3 regions of the Candidatus Thalassolituus haligoni genome follow, and region 1 is predicted to be linked to each of the others. Evidence: predicted binding sites of a transcription regulator. Region 1 holds the regulator's gene; each other region holds the start of a gene.

Region 1 (5,968 bases):
AATGCCTTACCGGGTGTCGATCAGGCCGTTCTCAACCTCTCCAATCACCGCCTGGTTGTACGCTGGATAGCGGAGCAACTGCCGGTTTCCAGTCTGATCGAACAAATCTACCGCCTCGGCTACCGCGCCTCGCCTTTTTCTGCCACCGTCGCCGAACAGCAACGCAATGACGAAGGTAAACGCAGCATCCGCCGTCTCGCCGTCGCGGGTATCGGCATGATGCAAGTGATGATGCTGGCGGTGCCGCTCTACGTTGGTATGGCCCAGCAATACGAAATTTTTATGCGTCTGGCGTCCATGCTGCTGACGCTGCCGGTTGTGCTATACGCTGCCCTGCCGTTTTTTGAAGCGGCCATCCGCGATTTGAAAGTCCGCCATCTGACCATGGACGTACCGGTATCCCTGGCCATTATTCTGGCCTTCTGCGCCAGCATCTGGAGCACATTCAACCAGGGGAAGGAGGTCTACTTCGACTCGGTTTGCATGTTCACGTTCTTTTTGCTGCTGGGGCGATTTCTGGAAATGCGCGCCCGCCACCGCATGGGGAAATCCGGCAACAACCTGCTGACCTTGCTGCCCAATGTCGCCTTGCGGCTGAGCGACGATACCCCGACAGCCACCGAAACGGTGATCGCCAGTGAAGAGGTCAAGCCAGGGGATTTGTTGCTGATCAAACCGGGACAGGCGATTCCGGCCGATGGCATTGTTGTCAATGGCCAGAGTTCCGTCGACGAAGCAGCACTGACCGGAGAATACCTGCCGGTTACCAAACGCCATCAGGATCATCTGATTGGCGGCACTATCAATATCGAAAGCCCGATCACCATGAAAGTAACCGCAACCGGTGCAGAAGCCCAACTGTCGACCATTGTGCGCCTAATGGACAGAGCACAGCAGGAAAAGCCCAAGATTGCCCTGATCGCCGACCGTGTTGCCAGCCACTTTGTTGCCGCCGTTTTGCTGATTGCTTCGGGTGTGTTGCTGTTCTGGTGGTGGCAAGGTAATGATCACGCGTTTTTTATTGCCTTGTCTGTGCTGGTTGTCACCTGCCCCTGCGCCCTGTCGCTGGCGACACCTACTGCCCTGACCGCTGCGACCGGCGCCCTGCGGGAAGCCGGTTTGCTGATCAGCAAGGGCCATGTACTGGAATCTCTGCCAACCATAGATCGGGTTGTCTTCGACAAGACCGGCACTCTCACCCAGGGCAAACTCACCATTGAAGACGTGGTATTGGCAGGTGACCTGGATAGAGAAAGCATCCTCGCCGTTGCTGCCGGTCTGGAAAAGTCCAGCAGCCACCCGATTGCACGCGCCTTTCGCCGTATTCGTCCCGCCACAGTGAGCGATGTCCAGCAACAGACCGGTGCCGGTATCTGTGGTTTCTGGCATCCAACGGCAGAACAGTCCCTGCCCGTTCGATTGGGTCGGCCCGATTTTGCTGTGCCAGCCACGGCCAAACCCGATACCAGTCATCTGAATCAGCAGGAGGGACAATGGCTGTTGCTCAGCGTCAATGAGCAAGCCGTTGCCTGGATTCGACTGGGCGACAGCGTCAGAAAATCCGCGACCAGCCTGGTCAGAGGCTTGCACCAACGCCAGATAAAAACGGCGCTGCTCACCGGCGACCCCGGTGCTTCTGGCCAACTGCTGGCAGCACAACTGGGTATCAACGACGTATGGATCGGTTTGTCTCCCGAGCAAAAGTTGCAACAGGTGCGCCTGTGGCAACAGCAGGGAGAACGCGTTTTGATGGTCGGAGATGGCATTAACGATGTGCCGGTACTCGCTGGTGCTGATATTGCGATTGCCGTCAGCGATGCCAGCGACCTGGCCAAAACCAGTGCTGATGCGCTGGTGACCAGCGGACGCCTGGACAGCCTGCTGCAGGCTCTGGACACCGCCAGCCGCACCCGGAAAGTGATATACCAGAATATTGGCTGGGCACTGTTTTACAACCTGCTTGCCCTGCCAGTAGCGGCCGCAGGTTACATTCCCCCCTGGGCGGCAGCCATCGGCATGTCGTTCAGTTCCCTGTTGGTGGTCAGTAACGCCTTGAGGCTGTCCCGGATATCCAAACCGGATGCTGCCGATAGCCACCCACAGACATAATGCCGGGTTATAACGGCACCCATTCGCCCAGCATGACGGACATAACATGGATATTATCTACATACTTGTTCCACTCTCGATCGTCCTGATCAGTATCGCCACCCTGATTTTTTTCTGGGCAGTACGTAGCGGTCAGTTTGATGATCTGGAGTCGCCAGCCCACAAGATTCTCTTTGATGACGACCCTGAGGAAACGACGGCCAGCGCCGAAAAACCGCCGTCAACAACAATCAACCCACCGCCTGCAGCACCAGACGCCACATCACCTGACAAATTGTCGTGATTGAACCACTGTCACTGCTCACCGCATTACTGCTGGGCTTGTTTGGTTCCAGTCATTGCCTGGTCATGTGTGGCGGTATTGCGGCAGCCATTGGCAGTCGCTCACAGCATCAACCGCTATTAACCGCCTTGGCTTTTAATGGCGGACGAATCACCAGCTACGTAGTGGCTGGGCTGATAGTCTCTGTACTTGGCTTATGGCTGCAGCAACTGAATGACCTGCTGACGCTGGTATTACGCACACTGGCTGCCGTGATGCTAATGCTGATGGGACTCTACATCGCGCGCTGGGCAAGCTGGCTGACCCGGATTGAACAGCTCGGTCAGCACCTGTGGCGTCTGCTACAGCCCGCCACCAAACCATTACTGGCACAACAATCAGTCAGCAGCCGCTTTCGTCTCGGATTGCTGTGGGGATGGCTTCCCTGTGGCCTGGTCTACAGTACATTAAGCTGGGTCGCCGCTAATGGCGATCCTCTCAAGGGTGCACTGGCCATGGCCTGTTTCGGACTGGGCACACTGCCTGCCCTGTTTGCCAGCGGCCTCGCCGCCAGCAGCCTCAATCGATTACTCAATCACAACGTCAGCCGTCGCATCGCCGGACTCTTGCTCATCAGTTATGGATTGTGGACCGCAGCGGCCATCTGGCTATAGTCAGCCAACTGTAATACCTTGACCAATGTCTTGACAGTCACCCTGTGAGCTAAGACCATACGAAAACTAATGGAAAACAGTTGTTCCGTTTGTCACGGAAAACCAGACACGGTGAGCTCAATGAAAACAAACCAAGTTGCACATCCTCCCTTGCGCGGCAATCAGCCCCACTGCCAGACTTGCTCCCTGAATGCTCTGTGTCTGCCACTATCGCTCAGCGACAGTGATATGGAGCGGCTTGACGATATTATTCGCCGTGGCCGACCCATCCAGAAAGGCCAGCTGTTATTCCAGCAAGGGGATGAATTCCAGTCGGTATTTGCAGTACGTACTGGTGCCCTGAAAACCTATACCCTGGCCAGCAACGGCGAAGAGCAGATCACCGGCTTTCACCTCGCCAGCGAACTGATTGGGTTAGCCGGTTACGATGCCGGAGATTACCCACTCACCGCCAAGGCACTGGAAACAACCACCGTGTGTGAAATTCCGGTGCACCAGCTGGAAAACCTCACCGACGAATTACCCGATCTGCGTAAACAGCTGATGCGCACCATGGGTAATGAAATTCGCCACGACCAGAACATGATGCTGCTATTAAGCAAAAAGAACGCCGAAGAACGTGTGGCCTCCTTTTTACTGGATATTTCCAACCGCTATGCCCGCCGAGGCTTCAGCGCGACTCACTTCCGGCTGCCCATGTCCAGGGTCGACATCAGCAATTATCTTGGTCTCGCGGTTGAAACCATTAGTCGGGTATTTACCCGCTTTCAGAAAAATGCGCTGATCGAAACCCAAGGCAAGGAAATCATTGTGTTGGACATGAACAGTCTTTATGAGATGGCAGGCCTGAGTGCTCACCTCGAATGCGACGACAAGGCCACCACAGAATAAACCGATCAGTAGCAGCAGGCAGCCCGCAACCGTTCGGCAAAACACCGGACATATGTGGCTGCTACTGCTCCGCAGTATCCCACGTGCACGCTGACTCACGGTTAACAGATTTGACAACCTTCCCTGTCAGTCATAGCTTGGCTGAATCGAACATCCAGCACAGCAACTCTTGCTGACGACAGCCAATCTATTCGCTAGAATTCGCCGCCTGATTTTTAGCCCGTGTTCCATCCCAGAACATCCAGGAGTTTTCCCAGCATGACTGCCGACGTCATCGATCGCAAAGAACGACTCGAATTCAACAAACTGCAAAAACGTTTGCGCCGTCATGTCGGCAAGGCCATCGAAGACTATTGCATGATTGAGGAAGGTGACAAAATCATGGTGTGTCTGTCTGGAGGCAAAGACTCCTACACCATGCTCGACATATTGATGAGCTTGAAGAAAAGCGCCCCGGTTAACTTTGAACTGATCGCAGTCAATATGGATCAGAAACAGCCGGGCTTTCCTGAGCATGTTCTGCCGGAATACCTGAGCAAGCTGGATGTGCCCTTCCATATTGTCGAAAAAGACACCTACAGCGTCGTCATGGACATTATTCCGGAAGGCAAAACTACTTGCGGTCTGTGCTCACGCTTGCGGCGCGGTACCCTGTACGGCTTTGCCGAACACATTGGTGCCAACAAAATTGCCCTCGGACATCACCGCGACGATATTATCGAAACCCTGTTCCTGAATATGTTTTATGGCGGCAAGCTCAAAGCCATGCCACCCAAATTACTCAGCGACGACAAGAAGCATGTACTGATCCGTCCGCTGGCCTACTGCAAGGAAAAGGATATCGAGGCGTTTGCAGCAGCGCGGGAATTTCCGATCATTCCCTGCAACCTCTGTGGGTCGCAGGAAAACATGCAACGTCAAAACGTCAAAAACATGCTGCATGAGTGGGAAAAAATCCAACCAGGCCGCAGTGACAACATCTTCGCAGCCATCTGTAACATAGCCCCCTCACAGCTGGGGGATCTTAACCTGTTCGACTTTGTTAACCTGCAAAAGCAGCAAGACCAGTCACACCTGGCCACGCGGCTGGATATTGTAACGATCGAATAGCGTCTGCCATGCACATACACCAATCACCCGTCTGAGAGTGCGGCCACGACTTGAATGGGTGAAAAACAGCCTGCTAGGGTAAACCACCACTCAGATGCCGGGTAACTGCGAATTGGTAATCTCCGGGCGCACCAACACGAATATCAAGTCGGTAACGTCGTCCGTTGACACTATCCTCTGCCTGGCTTTGCAACAGACAATGGTCTTTTTCGAGCTGTGCCACTGGCATCTCCACAGCAACGTCAAACTCCGTTGCCAATTCCTCAATGCTCCGGGTCGAAATCACCTCAGCCTCACTACCTGCCACACCAAATCGTATCCACTGTAAATACAGGCCGTGACCGGTTGGGCCACGTGTACGGATCACCCGGACATAGCCACTGCCAGACGCCGATTTCCACGGACAAACACTGACCACGGTATCAATCATCACCGGTAGCCGGTAGATCCCGGCAAAATCGCCAGGGCCAAAGGGTGTTTCCGCGACAACCGCTATTGCGACACTCCAGCACCAGCAGGCCACTATCGCTGACACGGATCTTTGTACACTGCCTGATCTGTTCATAAATCCTCCCTGATCATCAGACTAGCAGCTAAATCAGGTCAGCCAGCGATGAGTGACCTCGCCGGGCTTGTTGTCCCACGCCGGTCGTGAATAAGTCACAGAGAGAATGGCATAGGTCTGTTCTCCCTTTGGCAAACGCACAATCACTTCATCATCCACGTACTTGCCAGCCAAACCACGGGCCAGCGGCGCATCCATACTGATATAGCCATGTTTGAGATCGATTTCATCTTCTCCAACCAGGCGATAACGATGAATCGCTTCGTCATCATCCTCCAGTTCAACCCAAGCGCCAAAATACACCCGGTTGAGATCTGCGGGCGGGCGATCAATCACGGTCAAAGCTTCGAGGCGTTT
Region 2 (5,968 bases), 320 kb from region 1:
ATTGATAACCTGAACGACTACTATGATGTATCGCTAAAGCGCGCCCGACTGGACTGGGTGCGTGAACAAGGCGATTTTACCTTTGTCGAAATGGATCTGGCCGACAAGGCAGCGATGACGACGCTGTTTGATCATCATCAGTTTGATCGGGTGGTGCATCTGGCGGCCCAGGCTGGGGTGCGTTATTCGATTGAGCACCCGGATGTGTATGTTGCCAGTAATCTGGTGGGATTCGTCAATATTCTTGAGGCCTGTCGGCATCAACAAACGCCGCATCTGGTGTTTGCGTCTTCCAGTTCGGTCTATGGGCTGAACAGCAAGTTGCCGTTTGCGACCTCGGACAGTGTCGATCATCCTGTTTCCCTGTATGCCGCGACGAAAAAATCCAACGAACTTATGGCTCATACCTATGCCCATCTGTACGGCTTGCCGGTAACCGGTTTGCGCTTTTTTACCGTGTATGGTCCGTGGGGACGTCCGGATATGGCGGCCTGGGGCTTTACCAAAAATATTCTTGCTGGCAAAACCATCAACGTCTACAACCACGGCAAGATGCGTCGGGATTTCACCTATATCGATGATATTGTTGAAGGTGTGGTGCGGGTTACGGAACGTATACCGGGTGGTGTTGAAGGCTGGACGGTTGAATCGGGCGATAAAAGCCGCAGTACGGCACCGTACAAGATTTACAATATCGGTAACCACAACAGTGTTGAGCTGGGTGAGTTTATCACCACGCTGGAAAGCGCCCTTGGTACCAAAGCCAATATCAATTACATGGATATGCAGCCGGGTGATGTCGTCGCGACGCATGCCAACGTGGATGACCTGATCGACGATGTTGATTTTGCACCGAATACGCGTCTGGTCGATGGGCTGGAGCGGTTTGTCAGCTGGTATCGTCAGTATCACGGGTTGTGACATTTTCCAGAGTTGCCTCTGTGTGGGATTGTTGTGTGTGGCCGTTATGATAAGCGCAGTACTGGATACAGGTTATTTGGATGGATGTTATGAAAAACTACAAAATTGTTATTCCGGCACGCTACGCCTCCAGTCGTCTGCCTGGCAAGCCGCTGATCGAGCTGGCAGGCAAACCGATGATTCAGCACGTGTACGAACGAGCGCTGGAAGCGGGTGTTGATGAGGTAGTGGTTGCCACGGATGATCAGCGTATTGCCGATGTTGCCCGCGGTTTTGGTGCCGATGTCGTGATGACCTCGGTCGATCATGAAAACGGGACTGAGCGCATCGCCGAAGTGGCCCGCCTGCGTGGCTGGGAAGACCACGACGTGATTGTAAACCTGCAAGGTGATGAGCCACTGATTCCACGGGAACTGATCGAGAAAACCGCTGCCAGTTTGCTGGATCGGCCGGAAGCCGGGATGAGTTCGCTGTGTACGCCAATTCACGACGACCACGATGCTTTCGATACCAATGTCGTCAAGGTGGTGTTGGATCGCGCCGGGTTTGCCATGTATTTCAGTCGCGCCAGCATTCCCTGGGATCGTGACGGCTATAAGGCCAGTCCCGGTGTGATGACGACCAAACTGCCGCTCTATCGTCATTTGGGGATGTACGGTTACCGGGTGTCATTCCTGAAGCAATACACCTCAATGGAACCTTGTGCCTTGGAAGGTGCCGAATCACTGGAGCAGCTCAGGGCACTTTGGTACGGCGTACGTATTCATCTGTCCGTGATTGATCAGCCACCTGGACATGGTATCGACACACCGGACGATGTGATGCGGGTAGAAAAGCTATTAGCGGCGATGTCGGCGAGCCAGTAGTCATCAGCGCCAAGTCCAACAGACTCCTGGGTGCAGTCTGCAGTCTGCAGTCGCGGCCAGGTGCACGGCACATAACGAGGGTTGGAACATGACAGAACCGGATCAGGCAGATCAATCAGGCCAGGCAGAAGAGCACAAACCAGGTCTGGTCAGGTGGCTGGGTTATTCCGGCCTGCTGCCTTTTATTATTGCTGCCGTGTTGTCGCTGTTTGGTATTGCCGGAGCGTTGGCGTTTTTTCTGGCGTATTCCGCAATGATTCTGGCCTTTATGGCCGGTGCCTGCTGGGGCGTGGGGCAGGGTCATCACCAGCGGATGGGCTATTGGCTGCCGGGCGTGTCGATCGCGGTGTTTTTATGGGGGCTGGCGGCCTGGGTTCTGGTTGCGATCATCGGATCAGAGTTCACCCTGATCGCACTGGTTGCCGGTTATCTGGTGCTTTACCTGATGGAGCTGCAACCGCTGTTTCGTGAGGTGTATTCGCCTGTCTATCGCCGTTTGCGGCGTCATCTGACACTGGTGGTTGTGGTTGTGCACCTGCTGTTGATTGGGGTGGCAGAAATCAGTCAGTAAGGTCGTTGTACCCTTTGCTTCTTACAAATACCGCAGACGTAATTCCTTACTGGGAGCGCCGCTGTTAAAACACTCCGTCAGGGCTTGTTGCACCGTTCTGGTACTGCGAGCATCTGCGGTATTGGCGATAAAGTGACCGTTATCCAGACCGGGTCGTGATTTTCCTTCTGCTAACCAACAATCCCTCCCCAATACTCCCTGAGTCATAGCGACCTCGCTGTTGATCACTACGGCCACCCGGCTGTCCAGACGTCGGGCCATGGTGAACAGCGGCAAGTCGGCAATATGATTGTCGTGACGAATAATCAGGCGCACAAAGCGTTGTCGCCCCTGGCGCAGATATTTCACCAGCGCCGAAATCAACAAGTGGTGGTGCCAGTCCGGGTTTTCCGGATCATACAGAGCCAGCTCCACGGTCGCGGGCTGTTGACACAACTGGGTCAGCAAAAATCCCAGCCGCTCACAAGGTGTGGTGAGCGTATGCAGCTGGCTGTCCTGGCCGGCACGGTAGGCATTGCCGTAGCGCGCAGGCAAATCGGCAGCACTGAGTGGCAAGGCAATATCCAGGTGTGGAATATCGGCATCAAGATAAAAGTTGCTGTCATTATAAAAGCCGAGCTGCCAGTAAAAATTCATCGCCGAGCACTGGGCGCTGGCGAGCAGGGCGGGCATGCCCAGCTCTTCCGCCAACGTCTTGATGGCTCCGACCAGCTGGCTACCAATTCCGCTGGCCCGATATTCTGGCAACACTGCCAAGCGTCCGAAGTGACCGTTATTGAACAGCCGGATGCAGCCAATCACGGTGTCTCCTTCCAGGGCGATGACGTAGTGGGCGGCATGATCCGCTGCGTCATCCCATTCTTCGCTGGCGGGGATTTGTTGTTCCTGAATATAGACGCGGTCGCGGACACTCCGAATTCCGTGCTGGTGATCCGTCCAGCGAGTGCGAACGATACGAATAGTCATCTGTGCCTCCAGGGGTGTTGCGTGTATCCAGTATCAGTGTATTGGGCTAAGCCTGTCTTGAATATGAGGTTATTCGACCTGATAAATCAGTTGCTGTAACCAAAGGCGGCGCAGCAGCTCGTAACCCTGTTGCGAGCAAGGCACGTTGGCCAGCGCGTCACGTGGGTACTGATGACGACTACTGAGTAATTGTGCCAGTTCCAGATCCTCAATATCGAGAGTGGACGCTTGCCCCTGGGCATAAAAAACCAGCCCCGCTGCCGTTTGCTGGAAAGCGAAACGACCATGTTCACTCTTGCGTAAATCCGGCAGTTGCTGGTGCTGGCTGCGCCAGAGTTCCCAATCGTCGTCATCCAACCGTTCGGACTGGTGCTCCGGATACTTGGCTTCGGTCATCAACTTGCCGAGCATATCGCCGAGGTTGTCGGGTTGCATCAAGACCGCTTGTAACAGTTTGGCCAGTCGGGCTTTGGCGGCGGAAGATATTTCGCCGCTGCTGCCTTCATGAGTGCTGTAGTCGGCATCGGTATAACGCTGGTCTTCGCTGCTGGTGCTTAAAACCTGATCCAGTGCGGATTGCGCCAGTTCGGCAACACTGGGGGCACGAAAACCGATCGAATAGGTCTGGCATTCCCCTTGGGCGATGCCGTAATGGGCCAGTTGTGGCGGCAGGTACAGCATATCGCCTGGGTTCAGTACCCAGCGTTCGGTTTCTTCAAAAGCCGCCAATACCCGGATCATCGGCCCTTTGAGAATAGCGGAGTCTTCATGACACATCTGGCCGATGCGCCATTCCCGCTGACCTTCAGCCTGCAATAAAAATACATCGTACTGATCGTAATGCGGGCCAACGCTGCCTCCATCGACGGCGTAACTGATCATCAGGTCATCGACGCGCCAGCCGGGCAAAAAACGGAAATGTTCCAACAGGTCGGCAGCTTCCGGAATCCAGTGATCAACAGCTTGTACCAGCAGTGTCCAGTGGCTTTCAGGCAGGTCGGCAAACGCGGACTCATCAAAAGGCCCTTTGCGAATTTCCCATGGGCCAGCGGTGCCGTGCTCCATCACCAGGCGTGACTCAATTTCGCTTTCCAGCGACAGGCCAGCCAGTTCATCGGCTGCCAGCAAGGGTTGAAAATTCGGCCAGGCTTGGCGAATCACCAGCGGCTTTTTTTGCCAGTAATCGCGCAGGAATGCTTCAACAGAGAGATCACCAAGGATATGCATACAGAGGGTTCCTGACGGGTGCACAACGCAAAGGCTTTGAGAAGCCTCGTTGATGCAAAATGGCTGATTTTAAAGGCGCGTATTGTTTGGGCTTTGCCGGGCAGATGCAAGGGGGCAGAGGATACTGCCGCGCCACTTTGATCCGGCTCAAGTTTCTATTGATAAGGTTATTGCTAATAAATCAGCCAGCCATAACTATGCAGGCATGGAGAATATTTGATGCAATACGATCAGAGAGGGAGAGATATGAAACGACAAATATGGCTGACATCGTTGGCACTGTTAGGTTGTATCGGAGCTGTTCAGAGTGCGGTGGCGGCGGAGCCGATTCAACCCATTGAGCCAGTAGCAAATGTTAACCTGGCGGAAGTGGAATTGGGTAAAAAGCTGTACTTCGATCCCCGGCTGTCCAAGTCCGGGTTTATTTCCTGCAACTCCTGCCACAACCTGAGCATGGGCGGCACCGATAACCTGAAAACATCCATCGGACACAACTGGCAACAGGGGCCGATTAATTCCCCCACTGTGCTGAACTCCAGTATGAATATTGCGCAATTCTGGGATGGCCGTGCGGCTGACCTGAAAGCCCAAGCCGGAGGGCCAATCGCCAATCCGGGAGAAATGGCGTTTACCCATACGCTGGCCGTGGATGTACTGAAGTCGATTCCGCCGTACGTGGCCGAATTCAAACGGGTTTTTGGCACCGATACACTCACCATTGATCAGGTAACTGATGCCATCGCCGCGTTTGAAAAAACACTGGTGACGCCCAATTCCCGTTTTGACCAATGGCTGTTGGGCGATACCGGTGCGATCAGCGTCGATGAAAAAGCCGGTTATGCGCTGTTTAAAAATTCCGGTTGTGTTGCCTGCCATAATGGCCCGGCGGTGGGGGGGAATTCTTTCCAGAAAATGGGTCTGGTCGCTGCGTACGACACCAAAAATCCAGCCAAGGGATTGGCAGGCGTGACAGGCAAAGACGCGGATCGCTTCAAGTTTAAAGTCCCGACCTTGCGTAATGTCGAGCTGACGTACCCGTACTTTCATGATGGCGAAGCAGAAACGCTGACCGAAGCCGTGGATCTGATGGGGCGTCTGCAATTGGGACGTAAATTCAGTGCGGAAGAAAATGCCAGGGTGGTTGCATTCCTGAAAACGCTGACCGGTGAGCAGCCGTCTTTTATGCTGCCAATACTGCCGCCGTCAACGGAGAGGACGCCACAGCCCAAGCCATTTGACTAACTAACGGTAAAGGGAAAAAGAGCTGGTTGTTGCCGTGTTTGCCAGTTCCTGACGGTTGCTTAATGTGTCAGGAACTGGTCACCAAAACTCAACAGTAATGGTTTTATGAGCCAGGGATCAAACGGCTCTGGCTTGCGCCTCGGCATTGCCAATATAGCTGGCCGGGGTCATGGCA
Region 3 (5,968 bases), 1.2 Mb from region 1:
CCAACCCTGGCGGACCAAACACCAGAGTATGATCAAGTGCTTCATTACGGGCACGGGCAGCGCCAATAAATATTTCCATCTGCTCCCGTACAACCGGCTGACCAATATAGTCTTCGAGTGTTTTGGGACGGATGGCCCGATCCTGATGCTCTTCCCCCGGAGCAGAGACGGGGCTGATAAAACGATCCGTTTCTATCATGTGTTACCCAGACTGTTTTTAAGTGCCAGACGAATCAGCTCTTCTGAGGTCGAGGCCTGATCAGCGATTTTATTTAACATACGGGCCGCCTCTGTTGGCTTGTATCCCAGAGATACCAGCGCCGACTCGGCCTCCAGCAGTACTTGATCAGCGGAAGCCCGCTCAGCATGATCGGCGGCTTGCCACAGAGGCGCTGGCGTCTGCCATTCTTTCAGCCGGTCGCGCATTTCCACAACCAGGCGTTCCGCCGTTTTTTTACCAACGCCTGGCAGTCGAGTCAGGGCAGTAATATCTTCATTATGAACACACATTGCGAACGCGTTCACATCCATGCCAGACAAGATGGCCAGTGCCAGCTTGGGGCCAACTCCGCTAACCTTGATCAGGGTACGGAACAGCGAACGCTGGCTTTTATCACTGAAGCCATACAGCTGATGGGCGTCTTCCCGGATCGCCAAATGGGTATATAAAACAGCGGATTCACCAATACGGCCAAGCACCGCAAAAGTTGTCAGTGGCGCCTGAACCTCATAGCCAACGCCATTTACATCAACCAGCAAATCCGGGGCGGATTTTTCGAGCACAATGCCCTGTAAACGACCAATCATAGCGGTACCTGCGCGGAAAACGGCCTAGACTACCAGCAAAGCCAAGCACTGCTCAACAGTCCTGCCAAAGCTCCGGCGGGGTCAACCCGGAAAGTTGAGAGGACGCCCTCTGCGGCTGCCGCGTGCACCGGCCTGGGCGACCAGACTGGCGGCGGTAAACGCATGACAAAGTGCGATGGCCAACGCATCGGCGGCATCGGCCTGAGGACGCCCAGGAAGTTTTAATAATGTCTGAACCATGTGCTGGACCTGTTCTTTCTCGGCCCCTCCCGTACCGGTCACCGCCATTTTGATGGCTCGTGGTGCGTATTCAGCCACCGGTAATTGCTGCAACGCCGCTGCTACCATGGCCACACCACGAGCCTGACCGAGTTTCAGTGCCGAAGCCGCATTTTTACCCATAAATACCTGCTCGATCGCAAACTGCTGTGGCGACCAGGTTTCAATCAATTCGTTAACGGAAGTAAAAATGGTCTGCAGCCGCTGCGGCATCTCGCCGTCACCACACCGAATACAGCCACTGGTGATGTACTCCACCCGCTGGCCAATCGCGTTAATCACACCAAAACCGGTCACGCGGGAACCAGGGTCTATACCCAATATAATTGCCAAACCAGCTCCTAACGGGGGTTAGCCGGATTGTAAAATTGCCAGACACCACCAGAGTCGCTGCTACTGATCCGCATCGATTGCCACTCCTCCGGCAACGTCAATACCATACAGGGAGACGTCATGACCTGCGCCACCGCCATGCCTTGCTGTGGTTGTTGTTCATGAAAGCGAATCAGTGCCACACCATCCAGCATTTCACTTTGATCAAGCATCACCTGGTAACCTGGCGTTGGACGCTGACCCAGAGCAATCACCACCTGACTGCCATCATCCTTCAGTGTGACTCCGGCCAACGTCCCGCAATGAAGGTTATGCTCGGCACGATTGCCAAGATCAACAACAGAACCGGCGACTGATGCACAGGCACCCAATAGCAACGTGGCAACGATAGCCAGTAGCCGACAAGAATTCGCCAGCCATTGATTTTCCATGCGCGGATTCATAACAATTCCCTCCAGATCCCTTGTGACCGGTAACGCAACGTTAATACGCCACGACAACATCCCGATGATTATCATACAGACACAAAAGATAACATGCGGAACCAGCTCCCATAAAAAAAGCGGCCCCTTCAGGCCGCCAGTCGGATTGACGCTCAAATAGCTTACGCCATTGTTACCATTTACTGCCGTGCACTGAATACCAAGGTCGACTCTCCATCGTCCTGGTTAATCACATCCGCCACAATGGTGTCACCGGGCATAAATTTGCCCGAGAGGATATCTTGCGCCAACGGGTTTTCAATCCAGCGCTGAATCGCACGCTTCAGCGGACGGGCACCAAATACCGGATCATAGCCAATGTCTACCAGTTTGGTGATGGCGGTATCACTGAGCTCCAGCGCCAGATCACGCTCGCTCAAGCGATCACGCAACAGTTGCAGCTGAATATCGGCAATGCCACGGATCTGATCTTTCATGAGTGGATGGAACACCACCGCCTCGTCAATACGGTTGATAAATTCCGGCCGGAAGTGGTTACCAACGATTTCCATGACCGCATCCCGCATGCCTTCATAAGGTTGGTCGGCGAACAGGGTCTGAATCACATCAGACCCCAGGTTCGAGGTCATCACCAACACAGTATTCTTGAAATTAACCCGGCGCCCATGACCATCGGTCAGCTGGCCATCATCCAGTACTTGCAACAAGATATTAAAGACATCCGGATGCGCCTTCTCGACTTCGTCGAGCAAGATTACCGAGTAGGGCTTGCGCCGCACCGCTTCGGTTAGATGACCACCTTCTTCATAACCCACATAGCCAGGAGGTGCACCGATCAGGCGGGAGACGGAGTGCTTCTCCATATATTCCGACATATCGATGCGCACCATGGCGTCCTTGCTATCAAACAGAAAGGTTGCCAGTGCCTTGCACAACTCGGTCTTGCCCACCCCGGTAGGGCCAAGAAACAGGAAAGAGCCATTGGGGCGATTCGGATCAGACAGACCGGCACGGGAACGACGTACGGCATTGGCAACCGCCTTGATAGCCTGATCCTGACCGACGACCGATTCGTGCAGGACGTCTTCCATACGCAGCAGTTTTTCCCGCTCCCCTTCCAGCATCCGGTTCACCGGAACACCAGTCCAGCGCGAAACCACTTCGGCGATTTCGTCTTCCGTCACTTTATTGCGCAGCAGGGTAAACTCTTGTGAGCCATTAGCTTCGGCTTCGTTGGCACTGGCTAGCTGTTTTTCCAACTCTGGAATACGGCCATATTGCAGCTCCGACATACGTTGTAAATCACCGCTACGACGAGCAGCATCCAGCTCAATCCGTGCCTGCTCCAGTAACTCCTTGGATTTTGATGCCCCTTCCAGCAAGGATTTTTCCTGTTTCCAGACATCTTCCAGCTCGACATAGGCACGACCGGATTTATTGATTTCTTCATTCAGGTCGCTCAAGCGTTTTTTCGCCGCTTCGTCCTTTTCTTTACGCAGAGCCTCGCGTTCAATCTTGAGCTGAATCAGGCGACGTTCCAGTTTGTCCATTTCCTGGGGCTTGGAATCGATTTCCATTCGAATCACCGATGCGGCCTCATCAATCAGGTCAATCGCCTTGTCGGGTAATTGCCGATCGGCAATGTAACGGGTCGATAGTTTTGCCGCAGCGATAATGGCACTGTCGGTAATTTGTACGCCGTGATGAACCTCGTAGCGTTCTTTGAGACCACGTAAAATCGCGATGGTATCTTCAACGGAAGGCTCATCCACCAGAATCTTCTGGAAGCGGCGCTCCAGGGCAGCGTCCTTTTCGATAAATTCCCGATATTCATCCAGCGTGGTCGCTCCCACACAATGCAGCTCACCACGAGCCAGCGCTGGCTTGAGCATATTGCCAGCATCCATTGAGCCTTCGCCCTTGCCAGCCCCCACCATGGTATGTAACTCATCGATAAAGAGTACGATGCGGCCTTCTTCCTTGGCAACATCTTTCAATACGCCTTTCAACCGTTCCTCAAACTCACCCCGATACTTGGCACCCGCCACCAGCGCGCCCATATCCAACGACAAAATGCGCTTGTTCTTGAGAGTATCCGGTACTTCACCATTCACAATACGCTGCGCCAGACCTTCCACCACGGCGGTTTTACCGACGCCAGGAGCACCAATTAATACCGGATTGTTTTTGGTTCGGCGCTGCAATACCTGAATAGTGCGGCGAATTTCGTCATCACGACCAATCACCGGATCCAGCTTGCCCGCTTCTGCCCGTTCGGTCAGGTCGATACAGTATTTTTCCAGCCCTTGACGGCTGTCCTCGGCATTGGCGTCACGCACGGACTCACCACCTCGCATATCTTCAATCGCTTTGCTGACCTTGTCCTTATCGAGACCCGCCGCCTTCAGCGCATTACCAGCAGCACCCTTGTCTTCCAACGCCACCAGCAAGAAAATTTCGCTGGAGACGTATTGATCACCCTGCTTCTGAGCGGCTTTTTCAGTGAGGTTCAACAACCGCCCCAGCTCCGGTGAAATCTGGATTTGCCCGTCAGGGTTGCTTACCCGTGGCTGATCCAACAACACCCTTTGTAAAGCCTGCTCCAACTGTGGCACATTACTGCCGACACGACGAATGACATCCTTGATTGAACTATTGGCCTGCTGTAGCAATGCCAGTAACAAATGGACAGTGTCTATCTGATTGTGATCCTGGCCCAGCGCCAGGCTTTGGCTTTCTGCCAATGCGTTTTGCAAACTGGTAGTTAAACGATCCATACGCATACTGAGTTTCTCCTCTGGAAATACCGGCAAACACCAGCCCAACCAGGCAGGCACTCGCAACTGTTGTACTAATTAATCACTACCACCTAAATGGCGACTGAATGAATAAATTTCAAGTAGTAAAGGATAAAACCAAGAAAATCTAATAGTTACTTTGTTGATCCTGAGCAATATTCATCGCCGAACCGTATACTGCCCACATAGCAACAATCGCGGTCGGTGCAAATAAACGATACTCCTGCACTCCACGTCCAATATTGAGTCATTTCAAGTAATTTAAAGGAATTTCACCACCGTGAGTCGCGAACTGCGTATCGGAGCACTGTATTTGCTCGTTGGAGAAGCCCTGCTGGCCATTATGGGCGCGTTAATCAAACACCTGTCAGAAGACCTTTCCACCGAGCAAGTGGTGTTTTTCCGCAATCTGCTTGGGCTGATTGTGCTGGCACCACTGATTCTCAATACCGGCATTGGCAGTCTGAAGACTCAAGTCTGGCACTGGCACCTGATGCGCGGCCTTGTCGGTGTTGCTGCGATGTACTGTTATTTCTGGGCACTGGGCAATATGCCCCTGACAGAAGCCTTTCTTGTCAAACTGTCGAGCCCCTTTTTCATGCCGTTACTGGCCTGGTGGTGGTTAAAAGAACCTGCGGGCAAATTTAGCTGGCTGGCACTGCTGATCGGATTTTCCGGCGTTGCTGTTATCTTGCGGCCGGGTGCCGACAGTGCCTTTACCTTTGCGGCACTGATCGGTCTGTTGGGGGCCGCGCTGGCAGCGCTGGCCAAAGTCACCATCCGCCGAATGTCGGTGACGGAATCCAGCCAACGGATCGTTTTCTATTTTGGCCTGATCGCCAGTCTGGTATCCCTGCCAGCCGCACTGCTGAATTGGCACCCGGTTCCCACCGATGCCTGGTTATGGCTCGCAGCTATGGGCGTCGTCGCCACGACGGGTCAGCTGGCATTAACCAAGGCTTACCGCACAGCACCGACGGGTAAGGTCGGCGTCTATGTTTACAGCGCCGTTATTTATGGGGCCTTGATGGGTTGGTGGTTCTGGGATGAAATTCCCGGCTGGACAACCGCAGCAGGCGCAACCTTGATTATCCTCGCCGGGGTGGTCAATCTCTGGCAACCCCGTCGCCGTAGCACTCCCAATGCCAGCGACGGCGTAACGCCGCAGGATAATGGCCTGTAAACGACCCTGCGATAATCAGCCAACAGGATGTTAATGGCCGCCAGAATGCACTGATTCGCTGACAAACTGCCTGGCAGGTGTCGAATGAGTGTCAATTCGACACAAAAGACACCGGAAGCAAGCTG

The links. Region 1 encodes FNR, which switches genes on or off when oxygen is low (the NO sensors DNR and NnrR bind a similar motif). Its sites were predicted from a motif close to TTGATNTANATCAA; they were not measured.
Region 2: a site for FNR is predicted at 4,689-4,702, ahead of SOJ49_RS08695 (cytochrome-c peroxidase). Genes of this name have one in related genera too.
Region 3: a site for FNR is predicted at 4,803-4,816, ahead of clpB (ATP-dependent chaperone ClpB). Genes of this name have one in related genera too.

The regions. Positions count from the first base shown of each region.
Region 1 is NZ_CP139482.1:1,614,503-1,620,470, reverse strand. It holds gene SOJ49_RS07360 (heavy metal translocating P-type ATPase) at 1-2,109, shown strand, start outside; gene ccoS (cbb3-type cytochrome oxidase assembly protein CcoS) at 2,156-2,392, shown strand; gene SOJ49_RS07350 (sulfite exporter TauE/SafE family protein) at 2,389-3,045, shown strand; gene fnr (fumarate/nitrate reduction transcriptional regulator Fnr) at 3,166-3,936, shown strand; gene ttcA (tRNA 2-thiocytidine(32) synthetase TtcA) at 4,195-5,046, shown strand; gene SOJ49_RS07335 (hypothetical protein) at 5,120-5,611, opposite strand; gene greB (transcription elongation factor GreB) at 5,645-5,968, opposite strand, start outside.
Region 2 is NZ_CP139482.1:1,935,581-1,941,548, forward strand. It holds gene SOJ49_RS08670 (NAD-dependent epimerase) at 1-921, shown strand, start outside; gene kdsB (3-deoxy-manno-octulosonate cytidylyltransferase) at 1,011-1,787, shown strand; gene SOJ49_RS08680 (DUF3429 domain-containing protein) at 1,876-2,358, shown strand; gene SOJ49_RS08685 (GNAT family N-acetyltransferase) at 2,380-3,324, opposite strand; gene SOJ49_RS08690 (cupin domain-containing protein) at 3,394-4,551, opposite strand; gene SOJ49_RS08695 (cytochrome-c peroxidase) at 4,798-5,793, shown strand; gene purB (adenylosuccinate lyase) at 5,911-5,968, opposite strand, start outside.
Region 3 is NZ_CP139482.1:2,782,316-2,788,283, forward strand. It holds gene ruvB (Holliday junction branch migration DNA helicase RuvB) at 1-199, opposite strand, end outside; gene ruvA (Holliday junction branch migration protein RuvA) at 196-807, opposite strand; gene ruvC (crossover junction endodeoxyribonuclease RuvC) at 889-1,419, opposite strand; gene SOJ49_RS12405 (protease complex subunit PrcB family protein) at 1,428-1,862, opposite strand; gene clpB (ATP-dependent chaperone ClpB) at 2,042-4,645, opposite strand; gene SOJ49_RS12415 (DMT family transporter) at 4,941-5,843, shown strand.